2 regions of the Streptomyces sp. NPDC048290 genome follow, and region 1 is predicted to be linked to the other one. Evidence: riboswitches for the same ligand, from Rfam matches in the RefSeq annotation. Region 1 holds a riboswitch; the other holds the start of a gene.
What was found. A riboswitch is a leader RNA that binds a small molecule or an ion and turns the genes downstream of it on or off. The one in region 1 is predicted to bind S-adenosylmethionine.

Region 1 (3,404 bases):
TCAGAACGAGAGCGGAAGGAAAGTGGAACGCGATCGGCAGCGGTTCCCCAACTCTACCTCGTCTAACCATAGAGAATTGCCCCCTCCGCTTCTCTCACGGAGGGGGCAATTCAGGGAACAGTGTGTGACGCTCAGCAGCCGCCGGCCACCGCCGGGATGATCGACACCCCGGCGCCGTCCGGAGTGGCCGTCTCCAGTCCCTGCTCGAAGCGGACATCGTCGTCATTGACGTACACATTGACGAACCGCCGCAGCTTGCCCTGGTCGTCCAGCACGCGGGCGGCGATCCCGGTGTGCTTGGCCTCGAGGTCGGCGATGACCTCACCGAGGGTGGTGCCCTCGGCGGTCACCTCGGCGGCACCGCCGGTATAGGTGCGCAGGATGGTGGGGATGCGGACACTGACGCTCACGATGAAAACCTCCGGAAAAAGGGAACGCGCTCAGGGGCGCTGGGGGTCCCCCCTCTGGGGGAGAACTGCGCGACCAGCCCCCACCGGCCCGCAGGGAACAACGACTGGGCGAAGAACAACGACTAGGACGACGCCGACGCGAGACCCGCGTCGCGGAACGACTCCAGACTCGGCCGGATCGTCGCGGTCAGCCCCGTGTCGGCCACCGCGTCCAGCGTCTTCAGCCCGTCCCCGGTGTTGAGGACGACGGTCGTCAGGGCGGGGTCGAGCAGCCCGCTCTCCACCAGCTTCTTCGTCACTCCGACGGTCACCCCGCCCGCCGTCTCCGCGAAGATCCCCTCCGTGCGGGCCAGCAGCCGGATCGCGTCGACGATCTCCGCGTCGGTCACGTCCTCCACCGCTCCGCCGGTGCGCCGCGCGATGTCCAGGACGTACGGGCCGTCCGCCGGGTTGCCGATGGCCAGCGACTTGGCGATGGTGTCCGGCTTCTGCGGGCGCACCACGTCATGGCCCGCCTTGAAGGCCGCCGACACCGGCGAGCAGCCCTCCGCCTGGGCGCCGAAGATCTTGTAGGGACGGTCCTCGACCAGCCCGAGCGCGATCAGCTCCTTCAGCCCCTTGTCGATCTTGGTGAGCTGGGAGCCGGAGGCGATCGGCACCACGAGCTGGTCGGGCAGCCGCCAGCCGAGCTGCTCACAGATCTCGTACGCCAGGGTCTTGGAGCCCTCCGCGTAGTAGGGCCGCAGATTGACGTTGACGAAGCCCCAGCCCTCTCCGGCGGGGTCGCCGATCAGCTCGGAGCAGAAGCGGTTCACGTCGTCGTAGTTGCCCTCGATGCCGACCAGCTCGCCGCCGTAGACCGCGGCCATGACGACCTTGCCCTGCTCCAGGTCGTGCGGGATGAAGACACAGGAGCGCAGGCCCGCGCGGGCCGCCGCGGCGCCGACCGCGCCGGCCAGGTTGCCGGTGGAGGAGCAGGACAGGGTGGTGAAGCCGAAGGCGCGGGCCGCCTCCAGGGCCTGGGCGACGACCCGGTCCTTGAAGGAGTGGGTCGGGTTGCCGGAGTCGTCCTTGACGAAGAGAGCGCCGGTGATGCCCAGCTCGCGGGCGAGGTTGTCGGCCTGGACGAGCTGGGTCCAGCCGGGGTTCAGATTGGGCTTCTCGGCCACGTCGGCGGGGACGGGCAGCAGCGGGGCGTACCGCCAGATGTTCGCGGGGCCCGCGGTGATCCGCTTGCGCAGTTCCTCGGTGTCGTAGGCCGAGAAGTCGTAGGCGATCTCCAGCGGGCCGAAACACTCCTCGCAGGCGAAGAGCGGGCCGAGGGGGACGCGGTGGCCGCATTCGCGACAGGAGAGCGCGGCGGCGGGTCCGAGATCGAGGGTGGAATTGCCGGTGTTCGCGACAGTCTGCACAGCCATGTGAGGCGAGGCCCTTTCTCCTCATCTTCCTCACGACGCATTTCGCCGTGAGACGGATTTGGCACCTTCCCTAGCCGGGAGCCTCGCGGGGACGATCGTCACTGATCCGGCAGAACTGGCGGATCTGATCGCTACGAGACCGGCTGGAGGGTTGCCGGGGCTTCATCGGGCCGTTTCCCTCTGCCCCTCTGGATGAGCAATATGTGGTTGTTTATACGGTTGTCCGAGCGGTTGTGAACGCTGTCGACCCTGACATGCGATGGTCACCAGCGTTGTTCAAGACTGTAACCGAAGGCCAGCACAGTTGAGATAGTCGTCCGAACCGCGAGATGGATCACATACGGGCACGAGACGCCCCCAGATGGTCCGAACAGTGAGGAGCCGCCGACCGTGCTGGAAGAAGTCGAGCGCTGGCTGAGGACCCGCACCTGGTCCCTGTCCGACCGACCGCTCCATCGCATCATGGCCGCCAAACGCGCCACCGGCCAGTCGGTCAGTGTGGTGCTGCCCGCGCTGAACGAGGAGGAGACCGTCGGCGAGATCGTCACGGTGATCCGCCGCGATCTGATGGACCAGGTGCCGCTCGTCGACGAGATCGTCGTCGTGGACTCCGGCTCCACCGACCGCACCGCCGAGCGGGCCGCCGCCGCGGGCGCCCGGGTGGTGCACCGCGACCAGATCCTGCCCCGGCTGCCCGCCGCCCCCGGCAAGGGCGAGGTGCTGTGGCGCTCCCTGCTGGTCACCGACGGTGACATCGTCTGCTTCATCGACGCCGACCTGCGGGACTTCTCGTCCGGCTTCGTCTCCGGCATCGTCGGCCCGCTGCTCACCGAGCCGGGCGTGGACCTGGTCAAGGGGATGTACGACCGTCCGCTCGCCGGGGCGGCCGGACAGGGCGGCCGGGTCACCGAGCTGGTGGCCCGCCCGCTGCTCAATCTGCACTGGCCGCAGCTGGCCGGTTTCGTACAGCCGCTGGGCGGGGAGTACGCGGCCCGGCGCGCCCTGCTGGAGCAGCTGCCCTTCCCCGTCGGGTACGGCGTCGAGCTGGGGATGCTGGTGGACTCGCTGCACCTGGTCGGGCTGGACGCGCTCGGACAGGTCGACGTCGGGGTGCGCAAGCACCGGCACCAGGACGGGCAGGCGCTGGGCCGGATGGCCGCCGCGATCTACCGGACCGCGCAGCTGAGACTGGCCCGCGGGCATCTCGTACGGCCCTCGCTCACCCAGTTCGAGCGGGTCGAGGACGGCTTCGCGCCACGGACGTACGCGGTGGACACCGAGGAGCGCCCGCCGATGGTGGAGATCGCCGAGTACGCGGCCCGGAAGGTGGCGTGAGGGGTGCCGCGCGGGCGGCCGTATACGACGGACAGGTGCTGGAACCGTACGTTTGAGCGTTTACGGCGCGGGCTAGGTTGAGGCGTATGGCCGCACCCACTTCCGGCGCCGCGCGCGTACTGGTCGCTTCCAACCGGGGTCCCGTCACGTACACCGTGGGCGACGACGGGACCCTCCATGCCCGGCGCGGAGGCGGCGGACTGGTGTCCGGGCTCTCCGCGATCGGGCCCGAGGCGGACGC
Region 2 (3,404 bases), on a different contig from region 1:
GGATAGGGTGGACCGCGTCGGCAGACCCGTCCCCGCCCCGGCGCGGGACCTCACCCAGGAGCGGCTTATGAGCGCTGTGAACCCCGCTGGAGGCGACACCGCGGCGGCCCGTTCCTGGCCCGACGTGCTGAACGCGCTGCTGTACGGCCGGGACCAGAGCGCCGAGGACACCGCCTGGGCGATGGACCGGATCATGCGCGGCGAGGCGACGAACGCCCAGATCGCCGGGTTCGCGGTGGCGCTACGCGCCAAGGGCGAGACCGTCGAGGAGATCAACGGCCTGGTCCGGACGATGTACGAGCACGCCAACGTGATCGAGGTGCCCGGCCGCACGGTGGACATCGTCGGCACCGGGGGCGACGGCGCCAAGACCGTGAACATCTCCACCATGGCCTCGATCGTGGCGGCCGGTGCCGGGGCGACGGTCGTCAAGCACGGCAACCGCGCCGCGTCCTCCGCGTCCGGCGCGTCCGATGTGCTGGGGCAGCTCGGCGTCAATCTGGAGCTGAGCCCCGCCCGGGTCGCCGAGGTGGCCCGGGAGGCCGGGATCACCTTCTGCTTCGCGATCAAGTTCCACCCGGCCCTGCGGTACGCCGGCGCGGCGCGGGGGCAGCTCGGTATCCGTACCGTGTTCAACATCCTCGGTCCGCTGACCAATCCGGCGAAGGTGCGGGCGCAGGCGGTGGGCGTGGCCGATCCCCGGATGGCTCCGGTGGTCGCCGGGGTCTTCGCCGAGCGGGGCAACTCCTCGCTGGTGTTCCGCGGCGACGACGGGCTCGACGAGCTGACCGTCACCGCGACGTCCCGGGTGTGGGTGGTGCGGGACGGGAAGGTCACGGAGGAGGTCTTCGACCCGCGCGATGTCGGGATCGAGCTGGTGCCGGTGGAGGCGCTGCGGGGGGGTGACCCGGCGTACAACGCGGGGGTTGCTCGGCGGGTGCTTGCGGGGGAGCGGGGGGCTGTGCGGGATGCGGTCGTGTTGAACGCGGCGGCGGCGCTTGTTGCTCTTGAACCGGGGGGTGGGTCGCTCGCCGAGCAGATTCGGGGGGGGATGGAGAAGGCCCAGGTCGCTATTGATTCTGGGGCGGCTCAGAGGGTGCTTGAGGGGTGGGTCGCGGCGAGTAACGCGTAGCGGTGGGGTGGGGTGGGGTTGTGTGGCGGGTGCGGGTGGGTTGTGGCTGGTCGCGCAGTTCCTCCCCCAGAGGGGGTACCCCCAGCGCCCCTGCTCGACCCCGCGTCCGTCATGCGGATGGGAGTTGCGGTGGGTGTTGGGGGTCGCGTAGGTTTTCGAGTAGGTCATGAGTGACAGCCATCAGGCCCCGGCCGGCTGTCCGGCAACCCTCCGTCCGTGGCGGGGTGCCCCGGGTGAAGACCAGGCCGTAGGCAGCGAGGTCTATGGCAAGCGCGGACCCCTCGCGTCACCAGGGGTCCTGGTCGTCGAGGAGTCTCTCGTGAGCAAGCGAATGCGATAGGGCCGCAGAGCCCCGCCTCCGCATCCCCTTTTTCTCTTCATCGCCGTGCTGGAGCGCTGTCGCTCGCCCGGTGGATTCCGCCTGCCTCCACGGGAGTTGACCCATGTCCGTCGCCACCTCCGCCACCTCCGATACCTCCGTCTGGGCCCCGCTGCCCGTGCTCGGCCGGGACGTCACCGTGCCCCTCGTCACCGGGGGCGAGGTCACGTACGCCGCGCTCGACTACGCCGCCAGCGCGCCCGCGCTCCAGCGGGTGTGGGACGACGTGGCCGCGTACGCGCCCTACTACGGCAGCGTGCACCGGGGGGCCGGGTATCTGTCGCAGCTGTCGACCGATCTGTTCGAGAACGCCCGGACCACCGTCGCCGAGTTCCTCGGGTGCCGGGACGGCGACCAGGTGGTGTTCACCCGGTCCACCACCGACTCGCTGAATCTGCTCGCCGCCGCGCTGCCCGCCGACTGCCAGGTGTTCGTCTTCGAGACCGAGCACCACGCCTCGCTGCTGCCCTGGAAGGACGCCCAGGTCAGCTACCTCGACGCCCCGCGCACCCCCGCCCAGGCCGTCCAGACCCTGGAGCGCGCCCTCGCCGCCCGCGACCCGCACGGCCCCGCCCTGGTCTGTGTCACCGGCGCCTCCAATGTCACCGGTGAGCTGTGGCCGGTGCGGGAGCTGGCCGCCGCCGCCCACGCGCACGGCGCCCGGATCGTCCTGGACGCCGCCCAGCTCGCCCCGCACCACCCGGTCTCGCTGGCCGACCTGGACGTCGACTGGGTCGCCTTCTCCGGGCACAAGCTGTACGCCCCCTTCGGCTCCGGTGTCCTGGCCGGGCGCGCCGACTGGCTGACCGCCGCCGAGCCCTATCTCGCCGGGGGCGGCGCCAGCCGCAAGGTCACCCGGCGCGACGACGGCGGCGTGGACGTCGAGTGGCACGACAGCGCCGCCCGCCACGAGGCCGGGTCGCCCAATGTGATCGGCGCCTACTCCATCGCCTCCGCCTGCGCCGCCCTCACCGAGGCCGGGTTCGACACCCTGGTCGCCCGGGAGCAGCACCTGATCGACACCGTACGGACCGGGCTGGCCGGGATTCCCGAGGTGCGGGTGCTGTCGCTGTTCGGCGACGACGCCCCCCGCGTCGGGGTGATCTCCTTCGTGGTCGACGGCTGGAACAGCTCCCACTTCGCCGCCGCGCTCTCCGCCGAGTACGGCATCGGCGTGCGCGACGGCCTGTTCTGCGCCCACCCGCTGGTCCGTACCCTGCTGGGCAGCGACGCCCAGGCGCAGGGCGAGTGCGGTGCCCCGGAGGCCGCGCCAGGCGAGAAGTCCCTCAACGCCATCCGGGTCAGCTTCGGCGCGGGCACCCCGGACGAGCATGTGGAGCGGTTCGTGCGGGCCGTGCGTGAACTGGTCGCGGACGGCGCCCGCTGGAACTACCGCACGGTCGACGGCCGCTGCGTTCCCGACACCTCCGCCTGACCCGGCAGCCGGGCCCCCAGCACCACCATCCGCAGCGCCCGCTCGGTGGCGTCGGTGAGCAGCTCCGCCGCCCGCACCAGCGCCTCCGCCAGTGCCATCGGGGCGGGCAGGATGCCATGGCAGGCGTCCACGCCCGGCACCTCACCGGCACCCTTGCCGAGGGTGCCGGCCAGCGCCAGCACGGGACGGTCGTAGAGCTTGGCGCGGCGGGCCACCTCGCCCGGCACCTTGCCCCGCTGGGTCTGCTCGTCGATCGCGCCCTCGGCGGTCAGCACCAGATCGGCGCGGGCCAGCCGGGCGTCCAGGTCGAGATGGTCCAACAGCACCTCGAAGCGGGGCAGCAGCCGGGCGCCCAGCGCCGCGAGCCCGGCACCGAGCCCGCCCGACGCGCCCGTACCGGCCCCGAACCGCAGATCCACCGTCCCCGGCCCCAGATCGCGGCGCAGGATGTACGCCCA

Region 2: linked by a shared signal. The riboswitch ahead of AB0D49_RS15885 (aminotransferase class V-fold PLP-dependent enzyme) and the one ahead of thrC (threonine synthase) in region 1 are both predicted to bind S-adenosylmethionine.

What each region holds. Positions count from the first base shown of each region.
Region 1 is NZ_JBEZLM010000006.1:130,408-133,811, reverse strand. It holds gene AB0D49_RS12100 (MoaD/ThiS family protein) at 132-410, opposite strand; gene thrC (threonine synthase) at 533-1,828, opposite strand; SAM riboswitch class I at 1,847-2,027, opposite strand; gene AB0D49_RS12090 (glucosyl-3-phosphoglycerate synthase) at 2,219-3,163, shown strand; gene AB0D49_RS12085 (trehalose-6-phosphate synthase) at 3,250-3,404, shown strand, end outside.
Region 2 is NZ_JBEZLM010000008.1:120,100-123,503, forward strand. It holds gene trpD (anthranilate phosphoribosyltransferase) at 68-1,132, shown strand; SAM riboswitch class IV at 1,295-1,411, shown strand; gene AB0D49_RS15885 (aminotransferase class V-fold PLP-dependent enzyme) at 1,576-2,946, shown strand; gene AB0D49_RS15890 (glycerate kinase) at 2,901-3,404, opposite strand, start outside.